2 regions of the Viridibacillus sp. FSL H8-0110 genome follow, and region 1 is predicted to be linked to the other one. Evidence: a T-box and tRNA genes for the amino acid it is inferred to sense, from the RefSeq annotation. Region 1 holds a T-box; the other holds one or more tRNA genes.
What was found. The T-box of region 1 lies ahead of trpS (tryptophan--tRNA ligase). A T-box ahead of a tRNA ligase gene usually reads a tRNA of that ligase, here a tRNA-Trp.
Positions count from the first base shown of each region.

Region 2: it has a tRNA-Trp gene. The T-box ahead of trpS (tryptophan--tRNA ligase) is inferred to sense a tRNA for this amino acid. The anticodon was not compared.

Region 1 is NZ_JBBOPJ010000001.1:3,636,309-3,644,493, forward strand. It holds gene MHH98_RS18240 (ABC transporter ATP-binding protein) at 1-369, opposite strand, end outside; gene MHH98_RS18245 (ABC transporter ATP-binding protein) at 366-1,433, opposite strand; gene opp3C (oligopeptide ABC transporter permease) at 1,450-2,469, opposite strand; gene opp3b (oligopeptide ABC transporter permease) at 2,469-3,401, opposite strand; gene MHH98_RS18260 (peptide ABC transporter substrate-binding protein) at 3,620-5,317, opposite strand; gene MHH98_RS18265 (DUF3899 domain-containing protein) at 5,565-5,909, shown strand; T-box leader at 5,970-6,187, shown strand; gene trpS (tryptophan--tRNA ligase) at 6,233-7,222, shown strand; gene fabF (beta-ketoacyl-ACP synthase II) at 7,613-8,185, opposite strand, start outside.
Region 2 is NZ_JBBOPJ010000001.1:609,948-618,132, forward strand. It holds rRNA gene MHH98_RS02990 (16S ribosomal RNA) at 1-1,376, shown strand, start outside; tRNA gene MHH98_RS02995 (tRNA-Ile) at 1,473-1,549, shown strand; tRNA gene MHH98_RS03000 (tRNA-Ala) at 1,564-1,639, shown strand; rRNA gene MHH98_RS03005 (23S ribosomal RNA) at 1,736-4,665, shown strand; rRNA gene rrf (5S ribosomal RNA) at 4,802-4,917, shown strand; tRNA gene MHH98_RS03015 (tRNA-Asn) at 4,929-5,003, shown strand; tRNA gene MHH98_RS03020 (tRNA-Ser) at 5,009-5,100, shown strand; tRNA gene MHH98_RS03025 (tRNA-Glu) at 5,123-5,197, shown strand; tRNA gene MHH98_RS03030 (tRNA-Val) at 5,213-5,288, shown strand; tRNA gene MHH98_RS03035 (tRNA-Met) at 5,311-5,387, shown strand; tRNA gene MHH98_RS03040 (tRNA-Asp) at 5,391-5,467, shown strand; tRNA gene MHH98_RS03045 (tRNA-Phe) at 5,497-5,572, shown strand; tRNA gene MHH98_RS03050 (tRNA-Thr) at 5,580-5,655, shown strand; tRNA gene MHH98_RS03055 (tRNA-Tyr) at 5,665-5,748, shown strand; tRNA gene MHH98_RS03060 (tRNA-Trp) at 5,761-5,834, shown strand; tRNA gene MHH98_RS03065 (tRNA-His) at 5,852-5,927, shown strand; tRNA gene MHH98_RS03070 (tRNA-His) at 5,975-6,050, shown strand; tRNA gene MHH98_RS03075 (tRNA-Gln) at 6,057-6,128, shown strand; tRNA gene MHH98_RS03080 (tRNA-Gly) at 6,137-6,211, shown strand; tRNA gene MHH98_RS03085 (tRNA-Cys) at 6,224-6,297, shown strand; tRNA gene MHH98_RS03090 (tRNA-Leu) at 6,340-6,421, shown strand; gene MHH98_RS03095 (helix-turn-helix domain-containing protein) at 6,758-7,297, opposite strand; gene MHH98_RS03100 (proline racemase family protein) at 7,528-8,185, shown strand, end outside.

The DNA.
Region 1 (8,185 bases):
TACAAGACCGTGAATATCTAAACCTTCTGCGATGATGTCCATTACTTTCATACGTGGATTTAATGATGCATACGGATCTTGGAAAATCATTTGCATTTTGCGGTTAAATGACTTTAGTTCCGTTTTAGATTTACGACCATGGACATTTACACCATCATAAAGAACTTCTCCGTCAGTGGCATCATATAGGCGGATAATCGTACGACCTGTCGTAGATTTCCCACAACCTGACTCCCCTACTAATCCTAAAGTTTCTCCTTTATAAATATCAAATGTAATATCATCGATGGCTTTAACTTCATTTGATTTTCCAGGATTGAAGTATTGTTTTAAATTTTTGATTTCTAAAAGTTTCTTTTGTATTTTCATTTTAAAATACCTCCATTAGCACTTTCGTAATAGCGGCTATTAGGGAATCGTTTCATTCTTTCAATAATTGTAGCAGGTGGTGTCACTTCTGGAGCATCTGGGTGTAATAACCAAGTAGCCGCATAATGAGTATCACTTACTTTAAAGAATGGTGGCGTTTCTTCCAAATCGATTTGCATAGCATATTCACTACGAAGCGCAAAGGCATCCCCTTTTGGTGGATTCAATAAATCTGGTGGCGTGCCTGGAATTGCATACAGTTTCTCTTCCTGCACATCTAATGAAGGCATAGAACTTAGAAGACCCCAAGTATATGGATGCTGTGGATTGTAGAATATTTCATCTACTGTACCAATTTCAACAATTTTACCACTGTACATAACAGCTACACGATCAGCCACATTTGCTACAACACCAAGGTCATGCGTGATGAAAATAATAGATGTATCGATTTTCTTTTGTAGATCTTTCATCAGTTCAAGAATTTGAGCTTGAATTGTAACGTCTAGTGCAGTTGTCGGTTCATCAGCAATTAAAACTTTTGGGTTACATGCTAATGCAATTGCAATTACGATTCGTTGACGTTGACCACCTGAAAATTGATGTGGATATTGTTTCATACGTTGCTCTGGTTGCGGCATACCTACTAGTTTTAATAGATCAATGGCAATTTTTCGAGCTTCTGATTTTGCTACATTTTGATGTTTTAAAATCGGCTCCATTATTTGTTTACCAATTGTCATCGTTGGATTCAAAGATGTCATCGGATCTTGGAAAATCATCGAGATATCTTTCCCGCGAATTTTCTGCATTTCTTTATCAGTTAACTTCGTTAAATCTTTTCCATTAAATAAAATCTGACCATTTTTGAATTCCGAACTAGATTCAGGGAGTAGACGCATAATAGCTTTAGTCGTAACCGATTTACCTGAACCTGATTCCCCAACGATTGCTAGTGTTTCTCCTTTTTTCAAATCGAAGTTCACACCACGAATCGCTTTCACTTCACCAGCAAATGTGTGGAAAGAAAGCTCAAGATTTTTTACTTCAAGTATTTTCTCCATAACTGCTTTCCCCCTATTAATCTTTCATTTTTGGATCAAGTGCATCACGTAGACCATCACCAATTAAGTTAAAAGCAATCATTAATAGACTTATAATTGCTGCTGGAATAGCTAAAATATGAGGTTGGAACTGTATTAGCTTGTAACCATCATTAATTAAAGTACCCAAAGATGCGTCTGGTGATTGTAACCCTAATCCGATAAAACTTAAAAATGCTTCAAAGAATATCGCACTAGGAATTGTAAACATTGTGTTAATAATGATAACCGCCATAACATTTGGCAATAAATGTTTTTTAATTATACGCCCATTACTTGCTCCTAAAGTTCTAGCCGCAAGTACGAACTCTTGGTTTTTAAATTTCAATACTTGTCCTCGAACAATACGAGACATACCAATCCATCCAGTAATTGAAATGGCAATAATAATGGCCACAATACCCGGATCCATTACAAGAATCATTAAAATAACAACAATCAGTGTCGGTATTCCATATAAAATTTCAACAATACGTTGCATCGCATCGTCAACACGACCACCATAAAATGCCGAAATACCACCGTAAGCTACACCAATAACCATATCAATTACAGCTGCAACAAGTGCAATTAGTAATGAAATTTGAGTACCTTTCCAGACACGTGAGAACATATCACGCCCAAGTCCGTCTGTACCAAACCAATAGTAAGTATCAACGTTTTTCATTTCATACAAATTGACTTCTTGACCACCCATATTACCCGTACCATCAAAGATTCCCAACTTTTCTAAACCAGGTACTTTTGGAGGTAAATTTGCATGAGTTATTTCTTGCGTTTCAAAGTCATGCGGGCTAATCATCGGTCCGATAAATGACATCAGAATGATGAATAATAGTACAAATATACTCACTACAGCTGCTTTATTTTTTCGTATACGTAACCAAGCATCCTGCCAGAAACTTAAAGATGGTTTAGAAATTTTCTCAGAGTGACTGCCATCCATGTGCACGTGTTTAAAAGCTTCAGGTGGTAATTTACGATATTCATTTGTCATTATTTATTACCTCCTGTTAAACGGATACGTGGATCTACAATGCCATATAAAATATCAACAATGAAAATAACTAAAATCAATAGTACAGAAAAGAACATTGTTGTTCCCATTATTAAGGAATAATCACTAGAATTAATCGCTTTAACGAATTGTTCACCAATACCAGGAATAGCAAAGATTTGTTCAACTACAAGAGAACCTGTTACTAAACCTGCTGCTAAAGGACCCATTACTGTTATTAATGGAATTAATGCATTACGAAATGCATGCTTAAATGCAATTTCAAGGCCGCTAGCACCTTTAGCTTTTGCTAGAGTAATATAGTCAGTTCCCAATACTTCTATCATTTCTGTTCGAATGAAACGAGCTGATGTCGCTAGAGGACCCATGGCTAATGCAATTGTCGGCAAAATACTAGATTGCCAGCCATTCTCCCATAATCCAACGGGAAGGAATCCTCCCTTAACACCAATCCAATATTGTAGTAATGAAGCAAATACGAATGAAGGGATGGAGATACCAAATATCGCGATTAACGTACTGCCGTAATCCCATACAGTATTTTGCCTTAAAGCTGCAATCATCCCTAAAATAATACCGCCTATAGTACCGAGTATAAGCGCTTGAATACCTAAAAGGAATGAAGGACCAGCACGGTTAATAATTAATTCTGTAACGTTTGCACCTTTAAATTGATAAGAAACGCCAAAATCAAGTTGTACCATCTTTTTCATATATATTCCATACTGAACTGGAAGCGGTTTATCTAATCCATATTTTGCTTCCACCGCAGCTAACTGTTCGTGGGTTAGTTTAGGTGAGCTAGCTATAGGGGAACCCGGCAACATCTTCATCAAGAAGAACGTAAATGTTGCAATCAGGAATAATGTTAGTATCATATACAATACTCGTTTTAAAATGTACTTTGCCATTCTTGCACCTCCTAAAATAGTGGTCGTAACTATGGAACTCATAGAAATATCTCAATTAGAAAATTCTTTCCTTTGTAAATGTTGTTATTAACAAAACCCTTAGTAGCATGATTTTCCAATTAGTTAATATCTGATTAAAAAGAGAGTATATGGCTTAAAATCAACCACATACTCTCCCTATTCAGGGTTTTAGCATAATCTCATAAAATTGAATACTATTATTTACCTGAGATATATGTCCATTTATAACTATATTGAGCACCAAAGTTATGTTTCACTAAACCTTTAACATAAGGTTTTTGAAGTGCCATAGTACCACGTTGATAAATAGGTGCAAGCGCTGCATCTTCTTCAATCAATGTTTTTTCTGCATCTGCCATTGCTTTCCAACGTTTTGCTGGCTCAGTTGCATAAATTGTTTGAGCATCTGTTACTAATTTATCGTACTTTTCAGATGCATAGCTCATATTGTTTTGTTGACTATCTGATAACCATAAATTTAAGAATGTGTATGGATCTTGGAAGTCTGGAGCCCAACCTGCAACTTGGATATCGTAATCTTGTTTAGAATTCAAATCAACACGTACTAAGAAAGGAACTTCTTTTAGTTTAATACTTAAACCAGGTAGATTTTTTTCTAATTGGTTTTTCAAGTACTCGTCCATTTTTTTAGCTAAGTCACTATCATCGCCTAAGAAGTCTAATTCAAGTTTGTCGGTTCCAAGTTCTTTAAGACCTTTTTCCCAATATGATTTAGCTTCTTCAAGGTTGTATTTGTTCATATCTCCGTTTACTTCACGGAAGTCTTTACCCTCTTCATCAAATGTGAATTCAGCTGGAATTAGGTAGTTAGCTTCGAATGAACCATTAGCTAATACTGCTTTAGTTAAATCTTCTTTGTTGAAAGCCATAGAAATTGCTTTACGAATGTTTACATTTGCAAGAGCTGTATCTGTTTTACCATCACGTTTTTGGTTTAATTTCAAGTAGAAAGGTGAAGATTCAACGTCTTTCACTACATCTGGATTGTCAGCATATTGCATTGCAAATTCACCTGATAGTCCTGCACGGTCTTTTTTACCAGAAGTGTAAAGATTTAATTGAGTCTGAACTTCCTTCACTACGTCAACATTGATTGTGTCTAGTTTTACATTATCTTTGTCCCAGTAGTTATCATTTTTAGTATATTTCCAAGTTAATCCTGTTCCATCCCAGCCTTCAAGAACGAATGGACCATTGTATAAAGTTGTATCTGAGTTTGAAGCGTATTTTTTACCTTGCGCTACTACGAATTCTTCTTTTTGTGGTAAGAATGTACTTAGTGAAATTAAAGACAAGAAATAAGGAACTGGTTTTTCAAGTGTAACTTCTAGTGTTTTTTCATCTAGAGCTTTTACACCAAGGTCAGCAGCTTTTGCTTTACCTTTACCAATTGCATTTGCGTTTTTAACTACTCCATCCATCATATATGGACCATACTCAGATCCAGTTTTAGGATCAATTGCACGTTTCCATGCATATTCGAAGTCATTAGCAGTTACTGCAGAGCCATCTGACCATTTAGCATCACGAATCTTAAATGTGTAAACTGTACCTTCTTTGTTTACTTTTGGTTCTTCAGCAGCCATCGCTGGAATTGGTAAGTTTTCTTGATTTAAACGATATAATCCTTCATTAACGTTGTTTAAAACGTTAGATCCTACTACATCTGTTACTAATACTGAGTCCATTGTTGGAATTTCAGCAGTTTCCATAACATTTAGTTCTTGAGTTGCATCAACACTACCTGAATTTTCTTTGCTACCACTACCAGATTCTTTGCTTGTATCTTTGTCATTTCCTGTGCCACAAGCAGCTAAGAAAACACTAAGAACAAGGATAAGACTTGATAGCCATACTAGTTTACTTTTCTTCATGTATAACTAATCCCCCTTGAATTTTCTGAAAAATCATTACATTGCTAATTATACATATTCAAAAAAAGTTGTACAGTAACCTTTTGATAAAAATGTCTTTTTTTGACGTATACTTGATATTCAAATGTGATAACATCAGTATTTATCAGCACAAAGTTCTAATATTCTGAATATATAATGATGTGAAATTTCTTTGATTTTTCAACTTATTTCAACTAAAATGAATACAGAATTGGAGGTTATTAGCTTGAAAAAGAAAGGTATTCTCTTCTTAGCACTGCAATTTTTAATCGTGATCATCATGTTCTTCCAATATAAAATGCTAAGATTAATCGATTACATTAATATTTCATTTATCATAGGAGCTATTGTACTTTTTGTAGGACTCACCTCATATATTCTATCATCTGGATTTTTTGACATTTTCACGGTTAGTATGCGTAAGGTTTTTGTGAAGTCATCTAGATTAGAGGATGTTAAAAGTATGAGAGCCCCATCTGAAATTGTTTCAATGCCCTATTTGGGTATTTTACAAATCGGTGGAGCTACCATTATGATGATGTTCATTGCCCTTATTTTTTATTATTTGTAATCTGTAAACGATTGCTTGATTTTTGGCTTGGTACTATATTATAATCACACAAAGTAATATAGAAAAACGAAGACGAAGAGTAGTACATTTATGTCGTATGTAAAGAGAGTCTGTGGTTGGTGCAAACAGATGATACGCTAAGTGGAATGGACTTCCGAGTTAACTTTGCGAACCTTTATGTAGTAGCTCTGTTCGTTTACCTCACGTTACGAGGATGAGTGGTCGATTTATCGACAAGCTTGGGTGGTACCGCGGATTCAACATCATTCGTCCCTATTTAGGAGACGCATGATGTTTTTTTATATCCAAGGAGGAATTTAATTATGAAACGTATTTTTTCAGGTGTACAACCAACAGGTGTCATTACATTAGGTAACTACATTGGTGCATTCAGACAGTTTACAACTATGCAAGACGAGTACGATTGTATTTTTTGTATTGTTGATCAACACGCAATTACAATGCCACAAGACAGTAAAGAACTTCGTAACAGCATCCGCACGCTTGCTGCAACATATCTAGCAACAGGTATTGATCCAGAAAAATCAACACTATTTATTCAATCAGAAGTACCTGCACATGCACAAGCTGGATGGATGTTACAATGTATTTCTTACATCGGTGAACTTGAGCGTATGACACAATTCAAAGATAAATCTACTGGTAAAGAGGCGGTTTCTGCAGGCTTACTTACTTACCCACCACTTATGGCTGGAGATATTCTTCTATATAACACAGATATCGTGCCAGTTGGTGACGACCAAAAACAACATTTAGAACTTACACGTGACTTAGCTGAACGTTTCAATAAACGGTACGGTAAAGTATTCACGATTCCTACTATTCAATTACCAAAAAGCGGAGCTCGCATTAAATCACTTCAAGAACCAACGAAGAAAATGAGTAAGTCCGATGAAAACAAAAAAGCAACAATCCGCCTTCTAGATACTCCAAAAGAGATCGAGAAGAAAATCAAATCTGCCGTGACAGATTCTGAAGGCGTTGTTACTTTCAATACTGAATCTAAACCTGGTGTCTCTAATTTACTAACAATTGAAGCATCTTTAACAAATGAATCAATTGATAATCTTGTAGCAAAATACGCTGGGCTGGGTTATGGTGCTTTCAAAGCAGGAGTTGCTGAAAGTGTTATTAATCATCTAGCACCTATCCAGGAACGTTTTAACGAGTTAATCGATTCACCAAAATTAGATGATATTTTAGATACCGGTGCTGAAAAAGCGAACGCTATTGCAAGCGCAACAATCAAGAAAATGGAAGACGCGATGGGCCTTGGGAGAAATAGACGATAACTAGTCCAATACTTGAGCCGATGAAAATTTTGAAATCGACTGTATGCAAAATGAACATAAAAACGGCTGTCCAAGTATATCCTAGTGCTCGGTAGTTCAAATACAGAATCATGTGTGTTGAACTTATTACAATCAGACCGTAAAAAGTTAAGAAAAATAGTAAGCGCATTTGCATATTTCCTTTTCTAGTTTTTATTACTATATGAAAAAATGACTTCGTTATAACTAACGAGGTCATTTTTATATAAAAATATGATGTTCTTACTAATTAATAATCTTTCACTTACTATAATGAAATACATCACTATTCCAGTAATCATTTAATTTAAACAACAAAATTGTATAGATAAAAAACCACAGGGTATTCACCCTGTGGTCATTTATAACTTATTAAAACTTTTTAAATAGTAGTGAGGCATTATGACCACCAAAACCTAGTGAATTACTTAAAGCATAAGTAATTTCTTTTTCTCTAGCACCGTTAGCAACATAGTCTAAGTCACATTCAGGATCTGCTGTTTCCAGATTCATCGTTGGAGGGAGAATACCTTCTTTTAATGCAAGTACTGAAAAAATTGCTTCAATCCCACCTGCTGCTCCAAGTAGATGACCTGTCATCGATTTCGTTGAACTCATCGCTAATTTATACGCATGCTCACCGAATACAGTTTTCACAGCTTTTGTTTCAAATAAATCATTATACGGTGTACTTGTACCATGAGCATTAATATAACCAATTTCTGTTGCATCAATTCCAGCATCATCAATCGCTTGCTTCATTGCACGTGCTGCACCTTCACCCTCTGGAGCAGGAGCTGTAATATGGTGCGCATCTCCAGTTGAACCGTACCCTACAACTTCACCATAGATTTTTGCGCCACGTTTTACTGCATGTTCGTATTCTTCTAAAATAACAATACCCGATCCTTCGCCGATAACAAAACCATCGCGATTAGCATCGAA
Region 2 (8,185 bases), 3.0 Mb from region 1:
ATAATCCATTTTGTCACATGGCAAAATGCTGAAAGGCGGTTTCGGCTGTCACTACTAGATGGGCCCGCGGTGCATTAGCTAGTTGGTGGGGTAACGGCCTACCAAGGCAACGATGCATAGCCGACCTGAGAGGGTGATCGGCCACATTGGGACTGAGACACGGCCCAAACTCCTACGGGAGGCAGCAGTAGGGAATCTTCCACAATGGACGAAAGTCTGATGGAGCAACGCCGCGTGAGTGATGAAGGTTTTCGGATCGTAAAACTCTGTTGTAAGGGAAGAACAAGTACGTTAGTAACTGAACGTACCTTGACGGTACCTTATTAGAAAGCCACGGCTAACTACGTGCCAGCAGCCGCGGTAATACGTAGGTGGCAAGCGTTGTCCGGATTTATTGGGCGTAAAGCGCGCGCAGGTGGTTTCTTAAGTCTGATGTGAAAGCCCACGGCTCAACCGTGGAGGGTCATTGGAAACTGGGAGACTTGAGTGCAGAAGAGGAAAGTGGAATTCCAAGTGTAGCGGTGAAATGCGTAGAGATTTGGAGGAACACCAGTGGCGAAGGCGACTTTCTGGTCTGTAACTGACACTGAGGCGCGAAAGCGTGGGGAGCAAACAGGATTAGATACCCTGGTAGTCCACGCCGTAAACGATGAGTGCTAAGTGTTAGGGGGTTTCCGCCCCTTAGTGCTGCAGCTAACGCATTAAGCACTCCGCCTGGGGAGTACGGCCGCAAGGTTGAAACTCAAAGGAATTGACGGGGGCCCGCACAAGCGGTGGAGCATGTGGTTTAATTCGAAGCAACGCGAAGAACCTTACCAGGTCTTGACATCCCAATGACCGCTCTAGAGATAGAGTTTTCCCTTCGGGGACATTGGTGACAGGTGGTGCATGGTTGTCGTCAGCTCGTGTCGTGAGATGTTGGGTTAAGTCCCGCAACGAGCGCAACCCTTGATCTTAGTTGCCATCATTTAGTTGGGCACTCTAAGGTGACTGCCGGTGACAAACCGGAGGAAGGTGGGGATGACGTCAAATCATCATGCCCCTTATGACCTGGGCTACACACGTGCTACAATGGACGATACAAAGAGTCGCTAACTCGCGAGGGTATGCTAATCTCATAAAATCGTTCTCAGTTCGGATTGTAGGCTGCAACTCGCCTACATGAAGCCGGAATCGCTAGTAATCGTGGATCAGCATGCCACGGTGAATACGTTCCCGGGCCTTGTACACACCGCCCGTCACACCACGAGAGTTTGTAACACCCGAAGTCGGTGAGGTAACCTTTATGGAGCCAGCCGCCGAAGGTGGGATAGATGATTGGGGTGAAGTCGTAACAAGGTAGCCGTATCGGAAGGTGCGGCTGGATCACCTCCTTTCTAAGGATAATTACGGAAACAGATCTTGGATCTGTCGATTAACGTCTTGCGTTCAGTTTTGAAGGTTCATACTTCAATTATATATTTTCCCAAAAGGGGCCTATAGCTCAGCTGGTTAGAGCGCACGCCTGATAAGCGTGAGGTCGATGGTTCGAGTCCATTTAGGCCCACCATATTTTCTTTTTTTGGGGCCTTAGCTCAGCTGGGAGAGCGCCTGCCTTGCACGCAGGAGGTCAGCGGTTCGATCCCGCTAGGCTCCACCAATATTGTTCTTTGAAAACTGGATAAAACGACATTGAAGCAAATTAAGTAACACATTTTTTATTATTAAGTTTTTTAGGCTTAATAACTAACTTTTAGGTTAAGTTATTAAGGGCGCATGGCGGATGCCTTGGCACTAGGAGCCGAAGAAGGACGGCACTAACACCGATATGCTTCGGGGAGCTGTAAGTGAGCTTTGATCCGGAGATTTCCGAATGGGGGAACCCACTGTTCGTAATGGAGCAGTATCTTGACGTGAATACATAGCGTCTTGATGGCAGACCCAGGGAACTGAAACATCTAAGTACCTGGAGGAAGAGAAAGAAAAATCGATTCCCTGAGTAGCGGCGAGCGAAACGGGAATAGCCCAAACCAAGAGGCTTGCCTCTTGGGGTTGTAGGACACTCTATATGGAGTTACAAAGGAATGAGTTAAACGAAGCGGTCTGGAAAGGCCCGCCAGAGCAGGTAACAGCCCTGTAGTTGAAAGTTCATTCTCTCTTGAGTGTATCCTGAGTACGGCGGAACACGTGAAATTCCGTCGGAATCTGGGAGGACCATCTCCCAAGGCTAAATACTACCTAGTGACCGATAGTGAACCAGTACCGTGAGGGAAAGGTGAAAAGCACCCCGGAAGGGGAGTGAAATAGATCCTGAAACCATGTGCCTACAAGTAGTTAGAGCCCGTTAATGGGTGATAGCGTGCCTTTTGTAGAATGAACCGGCGAGTTACGATTACATGCGAGGTTAAGTTTTAGAAGACGGAGCCGCAGCGAAAGCGAGTCTGAATAGGGCGAATGAGTATGTGGTTGTAGACCCGAAACCAGGTGATCTACCCATGTCCAGGGTGAAGGTAAGGTAACACTTACTGGAGGCCCGAACCCACGTACGTTGAAAAGTGCGGGGATGAGGTGTGGGTAGCGGAGAAATTCCAATCGAACCTGGAGATAGCTGGTTCTCTCCGAAATAGCTTTAGGGCTAGCCTCGTGATAAAGAATCCTGGAGGTAGAGCACTGTTTGAACTAGGGGTCCATCCCGGATTACCGAATTCAGACAAACTCCGAATGCCAGTGATTTATGCACGGGAGTCAGACTGCGAGTGATAAGATCCGTAGTCAAGAGGGAAACAGCCCAGACCACCAGCTAAGGTCCCAAAGTAATTGTTAAGTGGAAAAGGATGTGACGTTGCTTAGACAACCAGGATGTTGGCTCAGAAGCAGCCATCATTTAAAGAGTGCGTAATAGCTCACTGGTCGAGTGACGCTGCGCCGAAAATGTATCGGGGCTAAACAATTCACCGAAGCTGTGGATGGACATCTTAGATGTCCGTGGTAGGAGAGCGTTCTAAGTGCTGTGAAGTCAGACCGGAAGGACTGGTGGAGCGCTTAGAAGTGAGAATGCCGGTATGAGTAGCGAAAGACGGGTGAGAATCCCGTCCACCGAATGACTAAGGTTTCCTGAGGAAGGCTCGTCCGCTCAGGGTTAGTCGGGACCTAAGCCGAGGCCGATAGGCGTAGGCGATGGACAACAGGTTGATATTCCTGTACCACCTATTTACCATTTGAGCAATGGGGGGACGCAGTAGGATAGGGTAAGCATGCTGTTGGTTATGCATGTTCAAGCAGTGAGGCGTGAAATGAGGCAAATCCCATTTCTATAACGTTGAGCTGTGATGACGAGGACGTATGTCCGGAGTTCCTGATTTCACACTGCCAAGAAAAGCCTCTAGCGAGGTAAAAGGTGCCCGTACCGCAAACCGACACAGGTAGTCGAGGAGAGAATCCTAAGGTGTGCGAGAGAACTCTCGTTAAGGAACTCGGCAAAATGACCCCGTAACTTCGGGAGAAGGGGTGCTCTAGTAGGGTGAAAGCCCGAGAGAGCCGCAGTGAATAGGCCCAGGCGACTGTTTAGCAAAAACACAGGTCTCTGCAAAACCGTAAGGTGACGTATAGGGGCTGACGCCTGCCCGGTGCTGGAAGGTTAAGAGGAGTGCTTAGCGCAAGCGAAGGTGCGAATTGAAGCCCCAGTAAACGGCGGCCGTAACTATAACGGTCCTAAGGTAGCGAAATTCCTTGTCGGGTAAGTTCCGACCCGCACGAAAGGCGTAACGATCTGGGCACTGTCTCAACGAGAGACTCGGTGAAATTATAGTACCTGTGAAGATGCAGGTTACCCGCGACAGGACGGAAAGACCCCGTGGAGCTTTACTGTAGCCTGATATTGAATTTTGATACATCTTGTACAGGATAGGTAGGAGCCAGAGATTCCGGAGCGCCAGCTTCGGAGGAGGCGTTGGTGGGATACTACCCTAGATGTATTGAACTTCTAACCCATGCCCCTTAGCGGGGTAGGAGACAGTGTCAGGCGGGCAGTTTGACTGGGGCGGTCGCCTCCTAAAGAGTAACGGAGGCGCCCAAAGGTTCCCTCAGAATGGTTGGAAATCATTCGTAGAGTGTAAAGGCATAAGGGAGCTTGACTGCGAGACCTACAAGTCGAGCAGGGTCGAAAGACGGGCTTAGTGATCCGGTGGTTCCGCATGGAAGGGCCATCGCTCAACGGATAAAAGCTACCCCGGGGATAACAGGCTTATCTCCCCCAAGAGTCCACATCGACGGGGAGGTTTGGCACCTCGATGTCGGCTCATCGCATCCTGGGGCTGTAGTCGGTCCCAAGGGTTGGGCTGTTCGCCCATTAAAGCGGTACGCGAGCTGGGTTCAGAACGTCGTGAGACAGTTCGGTCCCTATCCGTCGTGGGCGTAGGAAATTTGAGAGGAGCTGTCCTTAGTACGAGAGGACCGGGATGGACACACCGCTGGTGTACCAGTTGTTCTGCCAAGGGCATCGCTGGGTAGCTATGTGTGGACGGGATAAGTGCTGAAAGCATCTAAGCATGAAGCCCCCCTCAAGATGAGATTTCCCATTACGCAAGTAAGTAAGATCCCTCAAAGACGATGAGGTAGATAGGTTCGAGGTGGAAGTGTGGCGACATACGGAGCTGACGAATACTAATAGATCGAGGACTTAACCAAATTTTACTTAACAAACTTCAATGTAATTTATCCAGTTTTGAGAGAATAATAAAAAACTTTTCTAAAATAGCAAAAAACACTTGCTAAAATTTAAAAAAGATGATATAATTATTCTTGTCCTTAGGTAATACAATAGTCTAGTGATGATGGCAAAGAGGTCACACCCGTTCCCATGCCGAACACGGAAGTTAAGCTCTTTAGCGCCGATGGTAGTTGGGGGTTTCCCCCTGTGAGAGTAGGACGTTGCTAGGCGATCATATTATTCCGAAGTAGCTCAGTGGTAGAGCATCCGGCTGTTAACCGGACGGTCGTAGGTTCGAGTCCTACCTTCGGAGCCATTTTTGGAGAGCTGTCCGAGTGGCCGAAGGAGCACGATTGGAAATCGTGTAGGCGAGTAACCTTGTCTCAAGGGTTCAAATCCCTTGCTCTCCGCCATACACATTCTCATTTATTAAATGGCCCCTTGGTCAAGCGGTTAAGACACCGCCCTTTCACGGCGGTAACACGGGTTCGAATCCCGTAGGGGTCACCATTTATAACATTATACGGAGGATTAGCTCAGCTGGGAGAGCACCTGCCTTACAAGCAGGGGGTCGGCGGTTCGATCCCGTCATCCTCCACCATTTAAGTCAATAATACCATTATCGCGGGGTGGAGCAGTTCGGTAGCTCGTCGGGCTCATAACCCGAAGGTCACAGGTTCAAATCCTGTCCCCGCAACCAAATGGTCCGGTAGTTCAGTTGGTTAGAATGCCTGCCTGTCACGCAGGAGGTCGCGGGTTCGAGTCCCGTCCGGACCGCCATTTTTTAAAAAAGAATATTAAATTATTATGGGTCAGTAGCTCAGTTGGTAGAGCATTAGATTGAAGCTCTAAGTGTCGGCGGTTCGATTCCGTCCTGACCCACCATAATAATGCCGGTGTAGCTCAGTTGGTAGAGCAACTGACTTGTAATCAGTAGGTCGAGGGTTCGACTCCTTTCGCCGGCACCATGTTTTTCTGGAGGGGTAGCGAAGAGGCTAAACGCGGCGGACTGTAAATCCGCTCCTTCGGGTTCGGCGGTTCGAATCCGTCCCCCTCCACCATTTTTTTATTTTAGGGGCATAGTTTAACGGTAGAATAGAGGTCTCCAAAACCTTTGATGTGGGTTCGATTCCTACTGCCCCTGCCAATTTAAATTATATAATGGCGGTTGTGGCGAAGTGGTTAACGCACCTGATTGTGGTTCAGGCATTCGTGGGTTCGATTCCCATCAGTCGCCCCATTTAATTTTTGACAATAAAATAATTTAGATATAATAATAATATTATGGCGGTTGTGGCGAAGTGGTTAACGCACCTGATTGTGGTTCAGGCATTCGTGGGTTCGATTCCCATCAGTCGCCCCATATTATTGGGGTATAGCCAAGCGGTAAGGCAACGGATTTTGATTCCGTCATGCCCTGGTTCGAATCCAGGTACCCCAGTTAAATTTGCGGAAGTAGTTCAGTGGTAGAACACCACCTTGCCAAGGTGGGGGTCGCGAGTTCGAACCTCGTCTTCCGCTCCATTTTCTATTTACGGCGGCATAGCCAAGTGGTAAGGCACAGGTCTGCAACACCTCTACCACCGGTTCAAATCCGGTTGCCGCCTCCAATTATTTTTAAAATAACTACATATAATCTATAATAATATTATGCCGGTGTGGCGGAATTGGCAGACGCGCACGACTCAAAATCGTGTTCTTTCGAGAGTGTCGGTTCGACCCCGACCACCGGTATCCTAAATAAGCAAGTATATCAAGGGTTCTCATCTAATGAGGGCTCTTTTTTGTTGTCAAAATTTCTTTCATTAAGGGAAGAACCCTGATGGAATTTAAGGTGCAAAATATTCTAGAACCACAGTCGTTCAATGTTAGCTATGAAGGTGCTGGCTTTCTAAATTAGATATTGCAAACTTGGTAGAGGAATTATCTATAATTGAGATTGATGAGGGGTTTGAGTAGGTATCTGCAAATTTTAAAGAAGAGGGTAAAGTACTAAAAGAGAGGAGGGAAATTTCCCTCCTCTTTTTTATTATTAGTAATTATAGAAACAAAATTTGGATTTATTTATTTTCATTCTGAAGAAACACATAAAAATTTAACAGGTGTACTTGTGAGATTCAACCAATAATGTGGACTACTAGAGTCGATGATAATGGAGTCATGTTCGTTTAAATGATATTCTTCATCATTTATTTGTACAGTCAGTATGCCGTCTAAAACATACAGAAATTCTTTTCCGTGATGAGTAAATTGATTCCCCTTGTTTTCTCCGGGATTTAGAATTATAAAAAGTGGGTTAAAGCCAAGTCCTGTATGATTGCCGGACAAGTCCTTGTAAATGAATTGGTTGACGGTCAAATCCGCACTGCTATTAATTCCACGAATGACAGTTGGCTGCTTTTGTTTTGTTTCTGTGCTGAAAAAGTAACTAGGATTTACTTGAAGTACTTCAGATATTTTCTTAAGCGATTCTAGTGTTAGAGATGATTTCATACGCTCAACTTGTGATAAAAAACTGATGGATAGATCAGTCTTGTCTGCAATTTCCTTAAGGGTCAATTTTCTTTCTTTTCGTAGGCTTTTAATTTTATCTCCAATTGTTTTGTCCATAACAATACCTCATCTCAATTTATGTAAAGTATACATCATTATATATTTTAAAAAATAAAGTTGACAGAATATTACCTCTAATCTAATATTAGGTTATTGTAATTTAAGTAATACTTCAAATATATTGAACTTTCACTTAAATTATAAAACATATGTTAATAAATAACTAGAGTCTCTTTTTATAAGTCATTTTGAAATAGTATTTTAAAAATTGGATTGGAGAGATTTAAATGATCATTAAAAAAGTATATACAACAGTTGATGTACATGTTGCAGGCGAACCATTACGAATTATAACGGATGGGCTACCCGAGATAAAAGGTGATACTCAATTGGAAAGACGTGCTTACTGCATGGAACATCTTGATTACATAAGAGAAGTACTGATGCTTGAACCAAGGGGGCATCACGGTATGTATGGATGTATTATTACGCCCCCTGCGAGCCCTCATGCAGATTTTGGAGTACTGTTTATGCACAATGAAGGTTGGAGCACGATGTGTGGACATGGAATTGTTGGTGTAATCACGATGGGGATAGAAACAGGTCGTTTCATCGTGACAGAAGAAAATCAGAAATTTATCATCGATAGTCCTGCAGGTGAAATAGTAGCCTATGCAAAATGCAATGGTTCTATTGTAGAAGCGGTTTCTTTTGAAAATGTTCCGTCATTTGTATTGGAAAAGGATATGCCTGTAAGTATTGATGGTTATGAATTCAATGTTGATATCTCATTTGGAGGTGCTTTCTACGCAGTTGTTAAAAGCAAAGAGATGAGTTTGAAAGTAAATACCAAAGATTTACCTGCAATTCAAAAATGGGGAACGAAAATCAAACGATATATCGAAGATAAAATAGATGTAGTTCATCCACTTGAAAGTGGCCTTC